4 regions of the Bacillus marinisedimentorum genome follow, and region 1 is predicted to be linked to each of the others. Evidence: predicted binding sites of a transcription regulator. Region 1 holds the regulator's gene; each other region holds the start of a gene.
The links. The regulator LexA, encoded in region 1, represses DNA repair genes until DNA is damaged. The targets are predictions, from matches to a motif close to CGAACATATGTTCG.

Region 1 (3,191 bases):
CGCATGCTCAAAGAAATGGAAGAGCTCGGCTTCACCGACTTCAACATTGGACCTGAACCGGAGTTCTTCCTGTTTAAAAATGATGAAAACGGTGAACCGACCCTCGAACTGAACGATAAAGGCGGATATTTTGACCTTGCACCGACCGACCTCGGCGAAAACTGCCGTCGTGATATCGTCCTTGAACTCGAGGATATGGGTTTTGAAATTGAAGCATCACACCATGAAGTTGCACCCGGCCAGCATGAGATCGACTTTAAATACGCTTCTGCTTTGCGGGCCTGTGATGACATCCAGACATTCAAACTGGCTGTGAAAACAATCGCACGGAAACACGGCCTTCATGCAACCTTCATGCCGAAACCGCTCTTTGGCGTCAATGGATCTGGAATGCATGCGAACATGTCCCTGTTCAGGAATGGCGAAAACGCGTTCTATGATACTGAAGGAGACTTGCAGCTCAGCGATACGGCCCGTCATTTCGTAGCCGGTATCCTCAAGCACGCTGAATCCTTTACCGCGATCACTAACCCGACGGTAAATTCCTATAAGCGTCTTGTTCCCGGGTATGAAGCGCCTTGTTATGTTGCCTGGTCTTCAAAAAACAGAAGCCCGCTTGTCCGTGTACCTGCTTCACGCGGCCTTTCGACCCGGATTGAAGTCCGCAGTGTCGATCCGGCAGCGAACCCTTACCTGGCTATGGCGGTCATGCTTGCGGCTGGACTTGACGGCATCAAAAACAATATGTCCGCGCCGTCTCCTGTCGACCGCAACATTTATGTGATGAACAAAGATGAACGAATGAGCATCGGAATCAACGATCTTCCTTCCACACTGAAAGAAGCACTTGAGCTGCTGAAAAAAGATGAAGTACTGATGACAGCACTCGGCAAACATGCATCGGAACACTTTATCGAAGCTAAAGAAATTGAGTGGGATATGTTCCGGACCCAGGTTCACCCTTGGGAACGTGAACAATACTTTACAACATATTAAGACAGAAACAAAGCCTCCCGGAGACGGGGGGCTTTTTAAATATCCTCAAAAAAAAACAGCCGGCAGTGTGACCGGCTGTTTCATATTCCTATAGTAAAGATGGCGGTTTGCGGGATGACAGCAAAAACAGCATCCGCTGCTTAATGAACCATCCTGTAGACGCCGACCACTTTTCCGAGGATGCTTACATTCCGGAGGATGATCGGATCCATTGTGGAATTTTCAGGCTGGAGGCGGACATAGTCCTTTTCTTTAAAGAAACGTTTTACAGTAGCTTCGTTCTCATCCGTCATGGCGACAACGATATCACCGTTGTTCGCGGTGCTTTGCTGGCGGACGATGACCATGTCTCCGTCATAAATGCCCGCTTCAATCATACTGTCTCCGACGATATTTAGGATATAAACATTTTCATCCGCCGCTGCGACAAACCGCTCAGGCAAAGGCATATATTCTTCCACGTTTTCGATTGCTGAAATTGGCTGCCCGGCAGTTACCTTACCGATAACAGGAACATTGACTGTCCGGCTGACAGGGATGTCCTGGGCGGACTGGGTGCCAAGGACTTCGATTGCCCGAGGCTTAGTGGGATCCCTCCTGATCAGGCCCTTCTTTTCAAGCCGTGCCAGATGTCCGTGTACAGTAGAACTTGAAGCAAGCCCGACTGCTTCGCCGATCTCCCTGACGGAAGGGGGATAGCCTTTTTGATGGACTTCTTCTTTAATGAAATTCAGGATTTCCTCCTGGCGTTTTGAGAGTTTTGTCATTTTGTGCACCCCGTTCGTTTCCTTTTCTTACCGTAAGTATACCATGTCCCTGTCCAGCATACAAACATAAGTTCGAAAAACCGTTGACGGAAACATTTGTTCCCTTTATAATGAACTCAACAAAAGCGAACGTATATTCTTGGGGAGGGAATAGAAAGATGCAAAGCAAAATCGATATGACATTTGTCGCTGCATTTATTTTCATGATCCTGTTTACAACAGCTACAGTGGTGATGGCAGCGCCGCTTGACAGGGAAGATTACATAAAAGTAACGATAGAAAAGGGAGATACACTCTGGGGGCTTGCTGAGGAATACCACGACCATCATGTTTACACTGCTGAGGAATTCATCGGCTGGGTCACTGACCATAACGACGTGGAACGGTCCGCTATTTATCCAGGACAGAAAATTCTCATTCCGGTCGAAAAAGACTGAGGCGGCACCGGCAATCCAGAGTGCAATAAAGAAATAGAGTTACACATATGCGGAAGGGACAACGTTTATGAATTATGACAGATGGGCTTTTGGACACCCTCATAAAATAAAAGAACATACAGGTGATCAAACATGAATGCAGTCCTTTACTGCAGAGTCAGTACTGATAAAAATACACAGGAGACTTCAATCGCCAGGCAAAATGAAGAGTTAACGAAGCTTGCCGGTGAACTGGACATACACATAGTCGAAATGATAGAAGAGAAAAAAAGCGGTTATGAAATTGACCGCGATGGTGTATTCCGCTTTCTTGAGCTGTTTCAGACAGGGCAAGCGGATGCTTTGCTCATCCAGGATGAGACAAGGCTTGGCAGAGGGAATGCACGCATTGCTCTTCTGCATACGCTGCAAAAACTCGGCATCAAAATTCATACGATTTCCCATCAAGGTGAACTTAAACTGTCGGAAGCGGATTCTATGGTTCTTGATATTGTGAGCATCGTAGAAGAATATCAGCGTAAGCTCCATAATCTCAAAATCAAACGTGGTATGAAGCGGGCGGTTGCAAATGGATACAGGCCGCAGCAAAACTTGACCAGCAGGAATCACGGTCCGGGAAGGGAAAGGAAGGAAGTGCCGGTATCAGAAATTGTCAGGCTGCGGAACAATGGCCTGACCTTTGCTGAAATTGCTGCCACCCTGCGGGGGCTTGGTTTTGGCATCTCGAAGGCTACGGTCAACAGGCGCTATCAGGAATACATGGGGTCGATGGATGATGGGAATGCTGGGGAGTAGACTGTGAAAACCAAACATGATAAAATAAAAACCCTTAATGGGCTAATTATTATGTATAAGGAGTTTTTTGATGCTTTCACCTGAAAAAATAAACCGGATCAATGAGTTGGCACGCAAGTCGAAACGTGATGGCTTGACTCCGGAAGAAGTAAAAGAGCAAAAAAAATTGCGGGAAGAATATTTGCAGGCTTTCCGG
Region 2 (3,191 bases), on a different contig from region 1:
CACCTGGGCGAAATCACGCACCCTTCTCAGCAGGCGATTTGCAATCCGTGGTGTTCCTCTTGAACGGCGTGCTATTTCTTCGGCTGACTCGGGATCGACATGTACCTCAAAAATATCTGCAGTCCGCTTCACAATTGCGGTGAGATCTTCAGCACGGTAATACTCGAGCCGGCTCAGTACGCCAAAGCGATCGCGGAGCGGAGCTGACAGGAGCCCCGCCCTCGTTGTTGCACCGACAAGGGTGAAAGGGGGCAGATCGAGCCTTACTGAACGGGCACCGGGGCCTTTCCCGATGACGATATCCAGGCAAAAATCCTCGAGTGCCGGATACAGCACTTCTTCCACTGACCGGGGCAGCCTGTGGATTTCATCGATAAAGAGCACATCTCCCGCTTCCAATGCAGTCAAAATAGCCGCAAGGTCTCCGGGCCGTTCTATCGCTGGCCCGCTTGTGGTGCGCAAATTGACGCCCATTTCATTGGCGATGATCGCCGCAAGCGTCGTTTTACCAAGTCCCGGCGGTCCATACAATAGGACGTGGTCAAGCGCTTCCTCCCTGAGTTTTGCCGCTTCAATGAACACAGATAGGTTATTTTTCACTTTTTCCTGGCCGATATACTGTGCCAGCAATTGCGGTCGGAGGGATTGCTCCAGTGACATTTCTTCATTATGCAATTCTCCGGAGACGACTCTATCCTGTTCCTCCACCCTGTTCACCTCCCGCTGTTCAGCATGAGCTGAAGTGCCTTTTTAATATATTCTTCCGTTGTAAGACGCTCGTTTTCAAGCTTCGGGATCACTTTTTTGATTTCCCTTCCCGCATATCCGAGGGCTTCCAGGGCAGCCATTGCTTCATCGAGCTCCGGATGAAGTTCCTTCTGGTTGGCAGCTGTTTCTTCTCCCGGCTGGAACAAATCAGGCATCAAGTCTCCGAGCTTGCCCTTCAGATCGAGAATAATCTGTCTCGCAGTCTTTTTACCGACACCGGGGAATTTGGTCAAATATTTTTCATTCTCATCCTCTATCGCTTGGACGACATGCTGAACCTCGCCTGTTGCAAGAATGGCAAGACCTCCTTTTGGCCCGATCCCTGACACATTAAGCAATTTTTCAAAAAGCCAGCGTTCATCTCTCGTCTTGAAGCCAAACAGTGTGGAGGCATCCTCCCTCACATAATGATAGGTGAAAATTTTAATTTGCTCGTTTTCATTTTTTTGATAAACAAAGGGATTCGGGCAAAAAACCTGATACCCGATCCCTCCTGTGTCGATAATGATATATTCAGGGGATATGTAATCCACTCTTCCATGAACAAATTCAATCACTGTAGTGTTCCTCTCCCATTTACATTAATCGGTCCGCTGTGACCCATTGTTTTTCTGCATCATATGCGAACATGCATTTCCTTAACTTATTTTAACATAGAATGCGGAAACTTGAAGCATCTGTTGGAAGAACTGAAGTGATACACTGAACACCCGGGTGTCCTTACGGCATTTACACAAGAAAAGCGCATGGCGCCCGCTTAGCGGCGTACGCATAAGCGGGGGTACCCGCAGGAAGGCGATTTTCCCTTCCGGAGGGGATCACCGCTTATGGCGATAGCCGCTGGCGCCTGGAGCTGGACACTAACCTTACCTGAAAAACTTATGCTTTCTTACCTTATTAAAAAAACTCGCCGGCCGGCGAGCCTTTCAGGCGGCGACAGAGGCGAATCTGCATAAACCTGTCCGCTGTGATGACAAATTATACTTTCCTGGACGGGAAAAAAGCTAATCACGGAGATTAGCTTTCAGGTGAAATTTTATAAGGTTTGAACGTCTCGATCACATGGACATACTCTTCCTTAGTCTGGACCGGTATGCCTTCCAAAAGTTTTTGCTGCTGTCTGCTCTCCAGTTTCCCTACATCAATTTGATAAAAGGTTTGAATAGCCTTCTGTGATTTCGGATGCCCTTCATAAATTGTCAGAATGCCGTTGTCGGCGAGGCCGAAGTACCCGTTTGCCTTCAGCAGCGGGGATATATCGTCAATGTTTTGCCGGAAAACGACCATGCTTTCATCCTGGTCGACGAGCTGCCATTCTTCGTATTGTGCCCAAAAATCTTCCATGGAAAGGATCGTTTCCTTTTTAACTTCTTCGCTGATTTCTCCATCAAGGTACATGCGCTGCAGTTTGACTGTAACAGTCAGCGGTCCGGAAACTTCGTACGCTTCACTATTTTCTGTGCCGGATACCTTAACGGGATCCTGGCTTTTCACTTCGCCCTCTGGCCCGTTTTCTGCAAAAGTCAGCACCAGAATGACTGCTGCAAGTGTGATCAGGAAGATTGAGTACCCATTCATTTTTGCCCTCATATGGCTCACCTCTTCAGGCAGGTTTTCGGTCCGGCAAAACAAACCTCTTCAGCCGGATACAGCCTTGATCGTAAAAAGACTTCCATTTTGCTCAATTATAGTATGAACAAAAATGGAAGTCTTTATCCATCAGAGGTGTGTTTCATCATTCATATCAAAATTGTGATAGATATCCTGTACATCTTCCTCTTCTTCCAGCATATCGATCAGCTTTAACAGCTTTTCCTCATCACCACCCGCAACATGCGTATACGTTTGGGGAACCATCGTCGTTTCAGCGGTCGAAAATTCAAACCCTTTCTCTTTTAATACTGTTTTGACCCTATCGAAACTTTCGAAGTCTGTGTAAACTTCAAACGTTTCATCCGTCGTTTCAATTTCTTCGGCCCCGGCATCAATCACTTGCAGCATCATGTCATCTTCCCCGATAGTAAGACCATCCCTTTCAATAACAAGGTAACCTTTAGGGTCAAACATGTAGGACACACAACCATTTTCACCGAGGTTCCCCCCATTTTTTGAAAAAGCGTGGCGTACCGCTGCTGCTGTCCGGTTTTTATTGTCTGTCAGAACGTTCACCATAACCGCTGCTCCTCCGGGCCCGTAACCTTCATATGTGAATTCTTCGTAGTTCACACCGTCAAGGCCCCCGGTCGCTTTTTTAATTGCTCTCTCAATATTGTCATTTGGCATGTTATTCGCTTTCGCTTTATCAACAGCAAGTCGGAGTGCCGGATTGGTTTCCGGATCACCATCTCCATTCTTGGCGGCAACAAATATTTCCTTTGCGAGCTTCATGAATATTTTGCCGCGTTTTGCGTCCTGTGCATTTT
Region 3 (3,191 bases), on a different contig from region 1:
TCAAAGCCCGTCAATTCTTCAAGAGTAAAGCTTCCGGTCAACTGTCCGGAAAATAACTCTTTTTTATTTTCCTTCAGATAAGGTTCTTTGTATGCCTCCCCATTTACATAAAGAACATCATCCCGATAGGCTATTTCATCGCCTGGAAGCCCGATGACCCTTTTTACATAATCATCTGTTTCATTGGCATGGAACACGATGACATCAAACCGGTCAATTTCATCAATGTGATATTCTATTTTATTCACAATGAGCAAATTGCCGTCTTCAAGGGTCGGGAACATGGATTCGCCTTCAACGATGTAGCTTGTAAACAAGTACATTCGAAAGATGAAGGCCACAATGATAGCCAGTGCAATTGTTCTTATCCAGTAAAATTTGTTCTTCTCTTTCAAATGAACCAGCATCCTTTTCCCTATTTTACTCCCTAGACCAAGTATAACAGTATACAGATTTATCTGACAATTTACCCGGGTTATTTCCCGAGAAATGACAAAAGCGCTGTAATTTTGACAAGATCAGGAAGAGTGATCGGCTCTGGACTTCACATTTCTTTGCAGTCTTTTCTCAATCCTTTTGCCCACCAGCCATAACAAGGTGATGGAAATGAGGATGATAATGGATTTGGCCGGGTTCCGGATCCACGACATGATATCATAACCAATATATGAAATAGTGAAGATCATCACCACTTTTCCGAGCATAACTGCCAATAAAAATTGATAGATGCTTATCCTCGATAACCCTGCAACGACATTGATGATGGCAGAAGGTGAAAAAGGGAAGCACAGCAGCAGGAACAGCGGGCCAAATCCATGCCTTTCAACCCAGTTCATCAGTTTTTGGACCTGCGGATGTTTGCGGATGAACCGGAAGAACCGCTGCTGTCCGAGTTTGCGGATGATGAGAAAAACGAGCGTTGCACCAAGTACCGCCCCGGTCCATGAAAGGATGAAGCCTTTCCATAATCCGAAAGCCGCAGCGTTGGCCATAACAAACAATACGAGGGGAAAAATCGGCAGGAAAGCTTCGATCATAGGCAGCAATATTCCCGGAAGCGGACCGAGCGCCCGATATTCACCTAACATCTCAATCATATTTTCAATTGTGAAATACTCTTTTATCCATTCAATGTCAAAGTCCATCGTTCATTTCCCCTCGCAAATCAAATGCTTCGTCAAATACCCCGTCTACCTAAAGTGTACTATATTACTTTGTACATTCCCATCTTGTGAACATCTTCAACCATACAAAAAAATTCCTATTTTCATCACAACTTTACTTAAAAACATAATGTTCCATTTCAAAACTTTTTTTATACTAGAGAAAAGGCACTAGAGATTCACGTAAACGGCAAAAAAGTTTTCGGGGATCCATACAGGGGGTGGTTTCATGCAGCAGATCCAGCTATGTCCTAAATTTGAAACGGCATTTGAAATACTGGGGAGGCGCTGGACCGGGCTGATCATCAATGTTTTGCTCGATTCGCCAAAACGCTTCAAAGATATATCTGAATATATACCGAATATGAGTGACAAAATGCTAGTCGATCGTCTGAAACAACTGGAGGCATCAGGCATTATCGTTCGAAAAGTATTTCCCGACACGCCTGTCCGGATAGAGTACCAGCTGACTGAAAAGGGAAAAGCCCTGGAGCCGGTGATGACGGCAATCCAGAGCTGGGCAGAGGACTGGGTCCAGTAAACCCAAATATTTTTTATGGATACACGGCATAATAACAGCGCATTCCCGCTTTAGGAATGCGCTTTTTATATTGCTGCGAAAAAGGAGCCGTCTTACCTGTAAAAATTTCTCTATTGAAATCAGGTTGCATACAGGACCTTTTCCTGCGTATAATAATACCAAACAAACGTTCGTGTCAGAAGGAGAGTGGTGCACATGCTTCATATTCCAGATGAGGACCGGAAGCTATTTGAGCAGTACATTTTTTTGCCGATGGTCGTAAAAGTGCTGAATTTGGATATGCGGCAAGTTGAGGTGAGTCCGTTCAAGCTGAAAAAGCCTTATCTGGAACTGATTGAAACCGCCATACTCCGTGCCAGCCAGGATTTACGCGATATAAAATTCAAGATGCAGAAACGCAATTGGAAAGTGTTTGAAGGGGAACGTGATGAAGCCTTCACAAGTTATACATTTGTATACAATGGACGCGAGGAATTGCACAACTACTTCAATCCGCGGATCCGCAATAATGTGGAGGAGCTCCTTCGCACCTATTTATCGGCAGCCGGCACCGCAAAACAAAAAGACCTCTCTTCACACTGATTCCCCCGGCTGTCAAACAGACAGCCGGGGGTGTGAAAGCGGCCAATCCAATCATTTTTATGAAAGTGCCGCCAGTTCCTCCTGCATAAATGCCATAAGGTCCTTCACCATGCCGGCTGTAAAATCAAAGCGGATTCCAGCAGCTTCGTATACTTCCTGCAGAGAAACAGAATTACCCAGCGATAAAGCTTTACGGTAGCCGGCAAGTGCTGCCGCCTTGTCCTCTTTGAACAGCCTGTAAAGCTGGACAGCGCCGAGCTGGGCGATTACATATTCAATATAATAAAACGGAACCTCAAAAATATGAAGCTGCCTCAGCCATCTATTCCGCAGCTCTTCTTCATAACCGGCCCAATTGACTGCACTTGCCGAAAGGCTGCCGGCAAGCTCAAAAAACTTGCTGTTCCGTTCATCTGTTGAATGATCCGGATTTTCATACATCCAATGCTGGAACTGGTCAATCGTGACACCCCACGGCAAAAAGCGGATAATGCCTTCAAGCTGCTCACGCTTGGCGCGCTTCAGTTCCTCTTCCGTACTGTAAAACATATCCCAGTAATCCATTGTGAACAATTCCATTGCCATGCTGGCAAGCTCCGAAGACTCCATTGGTGTCTCCCTGTATTTGTTTAATTCAATATCTTTCTTCATGTCATTATGGATGCAATGTCCCATTTCATGCAGAAATGTGACGACATCATCATGGGTATTGGCTGCATTCATAAAAATGAACGACAGTCCGGTAAGGGGAAGCTCTGAACAAAAGCCGCCGGGGGACTTGTTTTTCCGGCTGTCCAAATCAAGCAGGCCTTCCGCACTCATCGTTTCAACCAGATGCGCAAAAGCGGGATCAAGCTGCTTAAAAATCATAATGCTGCCGCTTACGAGCTGATCCGTACTGTCAA
Region 4 (3,191 bases), on a different contig from region 1:
GATCAGGATGCAGATCTCAAAGATGCGATCGGCAAGGTAAAAACCGCAGTGCAGGCAAAAGATACGGATGCCCTGCTCGAAATGGTCAGTGAGGATGTAACGTCTTCCTTCGGCAGCGACGGCGGAAAGGAAGCATTTATGGAGGAATGGCAGCTGGATGCTGCACCCGAAGGCTCACCTTTCTGGAATGAAGCAGCGGATATTCTGGAACTTGGCGGGGCGTTTGTGACGGAAGGCCGCGGGTCATTTTTGATGCCGTATGTGGCGGCAAGGTTCCCTGCTGAATATGATCCGGCGGTATACAGTGTTGTAAACGGAACGGATGTGAATTTGCGCAGTGAGCCGTCTGTTGACAGTGAAGTCATCCAGCCGCTTTCGAATGAGCTGGTGAAAATGGGCGATCCGATGGAAGAAACCTATGAAATGAACGGACGCCAATATCACTGGGTGCCGATCGAAACGACATACGGAACAACCGGGTACATGGTTGAAAAATTCGTCCGCAGCCCGATGGATTACCGGATGGAATTCAGCAAGATGGACGATGGGGCCTGGAAAGTCACTGCATTTGTGAAGGGTGATTAAACAACATGGAAAGAGGTTGGGACATAACTAAATAAGTCATGCTTAGAGACGAACAATATATTATTCAACGTAATACTGTTTACTAATAATCAGTTAAGCTGAAAAAACTTGCGCTGCAGACACTCGCTTTCCACGGGGAGGAAGCTGAGCCTACTCGGCTGCGCCTGCGGGTCTCAGCCTTTCCTCTATCCCCAGTAGGACTTTGAAAAAGCTTCTTTGAAATAACACCGCACGAAGAAAATGGGTTTTTATTTTCGAAGAGTCGAGTGTCCTCCGCTCCATTCCACTCGTTTTTAAAAATAGTATGCAACATCAAAAGATTTATTGAAGAGAGTAAATAAAGACCCGAACGGTCAGGTGAAAGATTCATGGAAATCTTTCTCCTGACCGTTCGGGTTTATCATTAGCTGAAATACTTATGTCCCAGCCTCTTTTTCTGTTTTTAGAGGGCAAGTATACTTCATCTTTTTAAAATCGCACCTGCCAATCAACCTTAACGCATGGAAGAAACTAGTATGTTTCGAAACTGTTCCCGGCAGGCTTTTCTATTCGAATGATGGTATCCTTATTTGCAAGTGTTCGGAATGCTGTTTTTTTGTCATGACTCGAATATATCGTGCGAGTCGCTGCACCCCGCGAATCCCTGCCAGACAGGTTTGAGTCCGGCGGTAATCGTGTATTCTATTGGTAGTGGACAGAACCGGAAATTTGAGGATAGATTGCCTGGCAATTGCCAGGCAATTCCCAGGCACTTTTATCGAATATCCGTTCGCCTTTATGTTATAATTGCGTTATGGTTTTTTAGGACGTATTCAGGAATGTGGTGCCATTATGGAATGGGGGATAGACATTGAAGGATCAATTTGAGATTGTGTCGGATTATCAACCGCAGGGAGATCAGCCGAAAGCCATTCGGCATCTTGTCGATGGCCTGAATAACGGGAAGCAGCACCAGACGCTGCTGGGAGCGACGGGTACCGGCAAGACGTTCACCGTTTCCAATGTGATCAAAGAGGTGAACCGTCCGACGATTGTGCTTGCCCATAACAAGACACTGGCCGGCCAGCTGTACAGCGAGTTTAAGGAGTATTTTCCAGACAATGCAGTTGAGTATTTTGTTTCCTACTATGATTACTACCAGCCGGAAGCTTATGTTCCGCAGACTGATACATTTATAGAAAAAGATGCCAGCATCAATGATGAAATCGATAAACTGCGGCACTCCGCCACATCGGCGCTGTTCGAGCGCCGGGACGTACTCATTGTAGCGAGTGTTTCCGCCATCTACGGCCTCGGTTCTCCGGAAGAGTACCGGGAGCTTGTGCTGTCTTTACGGGTCGGAATGGAAAAAGAACGCGACCAATTGCTGCGTGAACTGGTCGACATCCAGTATGTACGCAACGACATCGACTTTCAGCGCAATACGTTCCGGGTGCGGGGCGATGTTGTGGAAATCTTCCCGGCATCCCGTGACGAACATTGCATCCGTGTCGAGTTTTTTGGTGATGAAATCGACCGGATCCGTGAAGTCGACGCCCTTACAGGTGAAATCATGGGGGACCGGGAGCATGCTGCCATTTTCCCGGCTTCCCACTTCGTAACCCGCGAAGAAAAGATGAAAGTCGCGATTAAAAATATCGAAGCCGAGCTTGAAGAGAGACTTAAGGAATTGAAAGAGCAGGATAAGCTGCTTGAAGCGCAGCGGCTGGAGCAGCGGACCCGCTACGATCTTGAGATGATGAACGAAATGGGATTTTGCTCGGGCATCGAGAACTACTCGCGCCATCTCACATTACGGCCCCCTGGTTCAACGCCGTATACGCTGCTCGACTATTTTCCGGATGATTTCCTGATTGTTGTGGACGAGTCCCACGTCACGCTCCCGCAGATCAGGGGGATGTACAACGGGGACAGGGCCCGCAAGCAGGTGCTTGTCGATCATGGCTTCCGTCTGCCTTCGGCGCTGGACAACAGGCCCCTGACGTTTGAAGAGTTTGAGAAGCATATCAATCAAATCATTTACGTCTCGGCGACACCTGGCCCATATGAAGAGGAGCACGCGCCGGAAGTGATCGAGCAGATCATCCGCCCGACCGGATTGCTTGATCCGACCATCGATGTCCGTCCGATCGAAGGCCAAATCGATGACCTGCTTGGTGAAATCAATAAGCGGGTTGATAAAAATGAGCGTGTACTCGTCACGACGCTTACGAAAAAAATGTCCGAGGACCTGACAGATTATTTGAAGGAAATGGGCGTCAAGGTATCGTACTTGCATTCTGAAATCAAAACTCTTGAACGGATTGAGATCATCCGCGACCTGCGCCTCGGCAAATACGATGTCCTTGTCGGAATCAACCTGCTCAGGGAAGGGCTCGATATTCCGGAAGTGTCGCTTGTCACGATTCTCGATGCCGATAAGCAGGGTTTCCTCCGCAGTGAACGGTCATTGATCCAGACGATGGGACGGGCGGCCCGTAATGCGGGCGGCCAGGTCATCATGTATGCGGATAAGATGACGGATGCGATGGAAGCGGCGATTTCCGAAACAGAACGCCGCCGTTCGATCCAGGAAGCATACAATGAAGAACACGGCATCGTGCCGC

Region 2: a site for LexA is predicted at 1,392-1,405, ahead of ruvA (Holliday junction branch migration protein RuvA). Genes of this name have one in related genera too.
Region 3: a site for LexA is predicted at 1,864-1,877, ahead of A4U59_RS03950 (YhjD family protein). Genes of this name have one in related genera too.
Region 4: a site for LexA is predicted at 1,344-1,357, ahead of uvrB (excinuclease ABC subunit UvrB). Genes of this name have one in related genera too.

Annotation. Positions count from the first base shown of each region.
Region 1 covers NZ_LWBL02000030.1:126,674-129,864, forward strand. Annotated here, with positions in the region: gene glnA (type I glutamate--ammonia ligase) at 1-996, shown strand, start outside; gene lexA (transcriptional repressor LexA) at 1,137-1,763, opposite strand; gene yneA (cell division suppressor protein YneA) at 1,922-2,200, shown strand; gene A4U59_RS09760 (YneB family resolvase-like protein) at 2,333-2,995, shown strand; gene A4U59_RS09765 (DUF896 domain-containing protein) at 3,066-3,191, shown strand, end outside.
Region 2 covers NZ_LWBL02000039.1:21,955-25,145, forward strand. Annotated here, with positions in the region: gene ruvB (Holliday junction branch migration DNA helicase RuvB) at 1-660, opposite strand, end outside; gene ruvA (Holliday junction branch migration protein RuvA) at 714-1,325, opposite strand; gene A4U59_RS11190 (intercompartmental signaling factor BofC) at 1,786-2,358, opposite strand; gene A4U59_RS11195 (YebC/PmpR family DNA-binding transcriptional regulator) at 2,488-3,191, opposite strand, start outside.
Region 3 covers NZ_LWBL02000013.1:83,141-86,331, forward strand. Annotated here, with positions in the region: gene lepB (signal peptidase I) at 1-407, opposite strand, end outside; gene A4U59_RS03940 (TVP38/TMEM64 family protein) at 519-1,145, opposite strand; gene A4U59_RS03945 (winged helix-turn-helix transcriptional regulator) at 1,393-1,704, shown strand; gene A4U59_RS03950 (YhjD family protein) at 1,900-2,286, shown strand; gene A4U59_RS03955 (M3 family oligoendopeptidase) at 2,344-3,191, opposite strand, start outside.
Region 4 covers NZ_LWBL02000008.1:46,361-49,551, reverse strand. Annotated here, with positions in the region: gene A4U59_RS01945 (SH3 domain-containing protein) at 1-585, shown strand, start outside; gene uvrB (excinuclease ABC subunit UvrB) at 1,436-3,191, shown strand, end outside.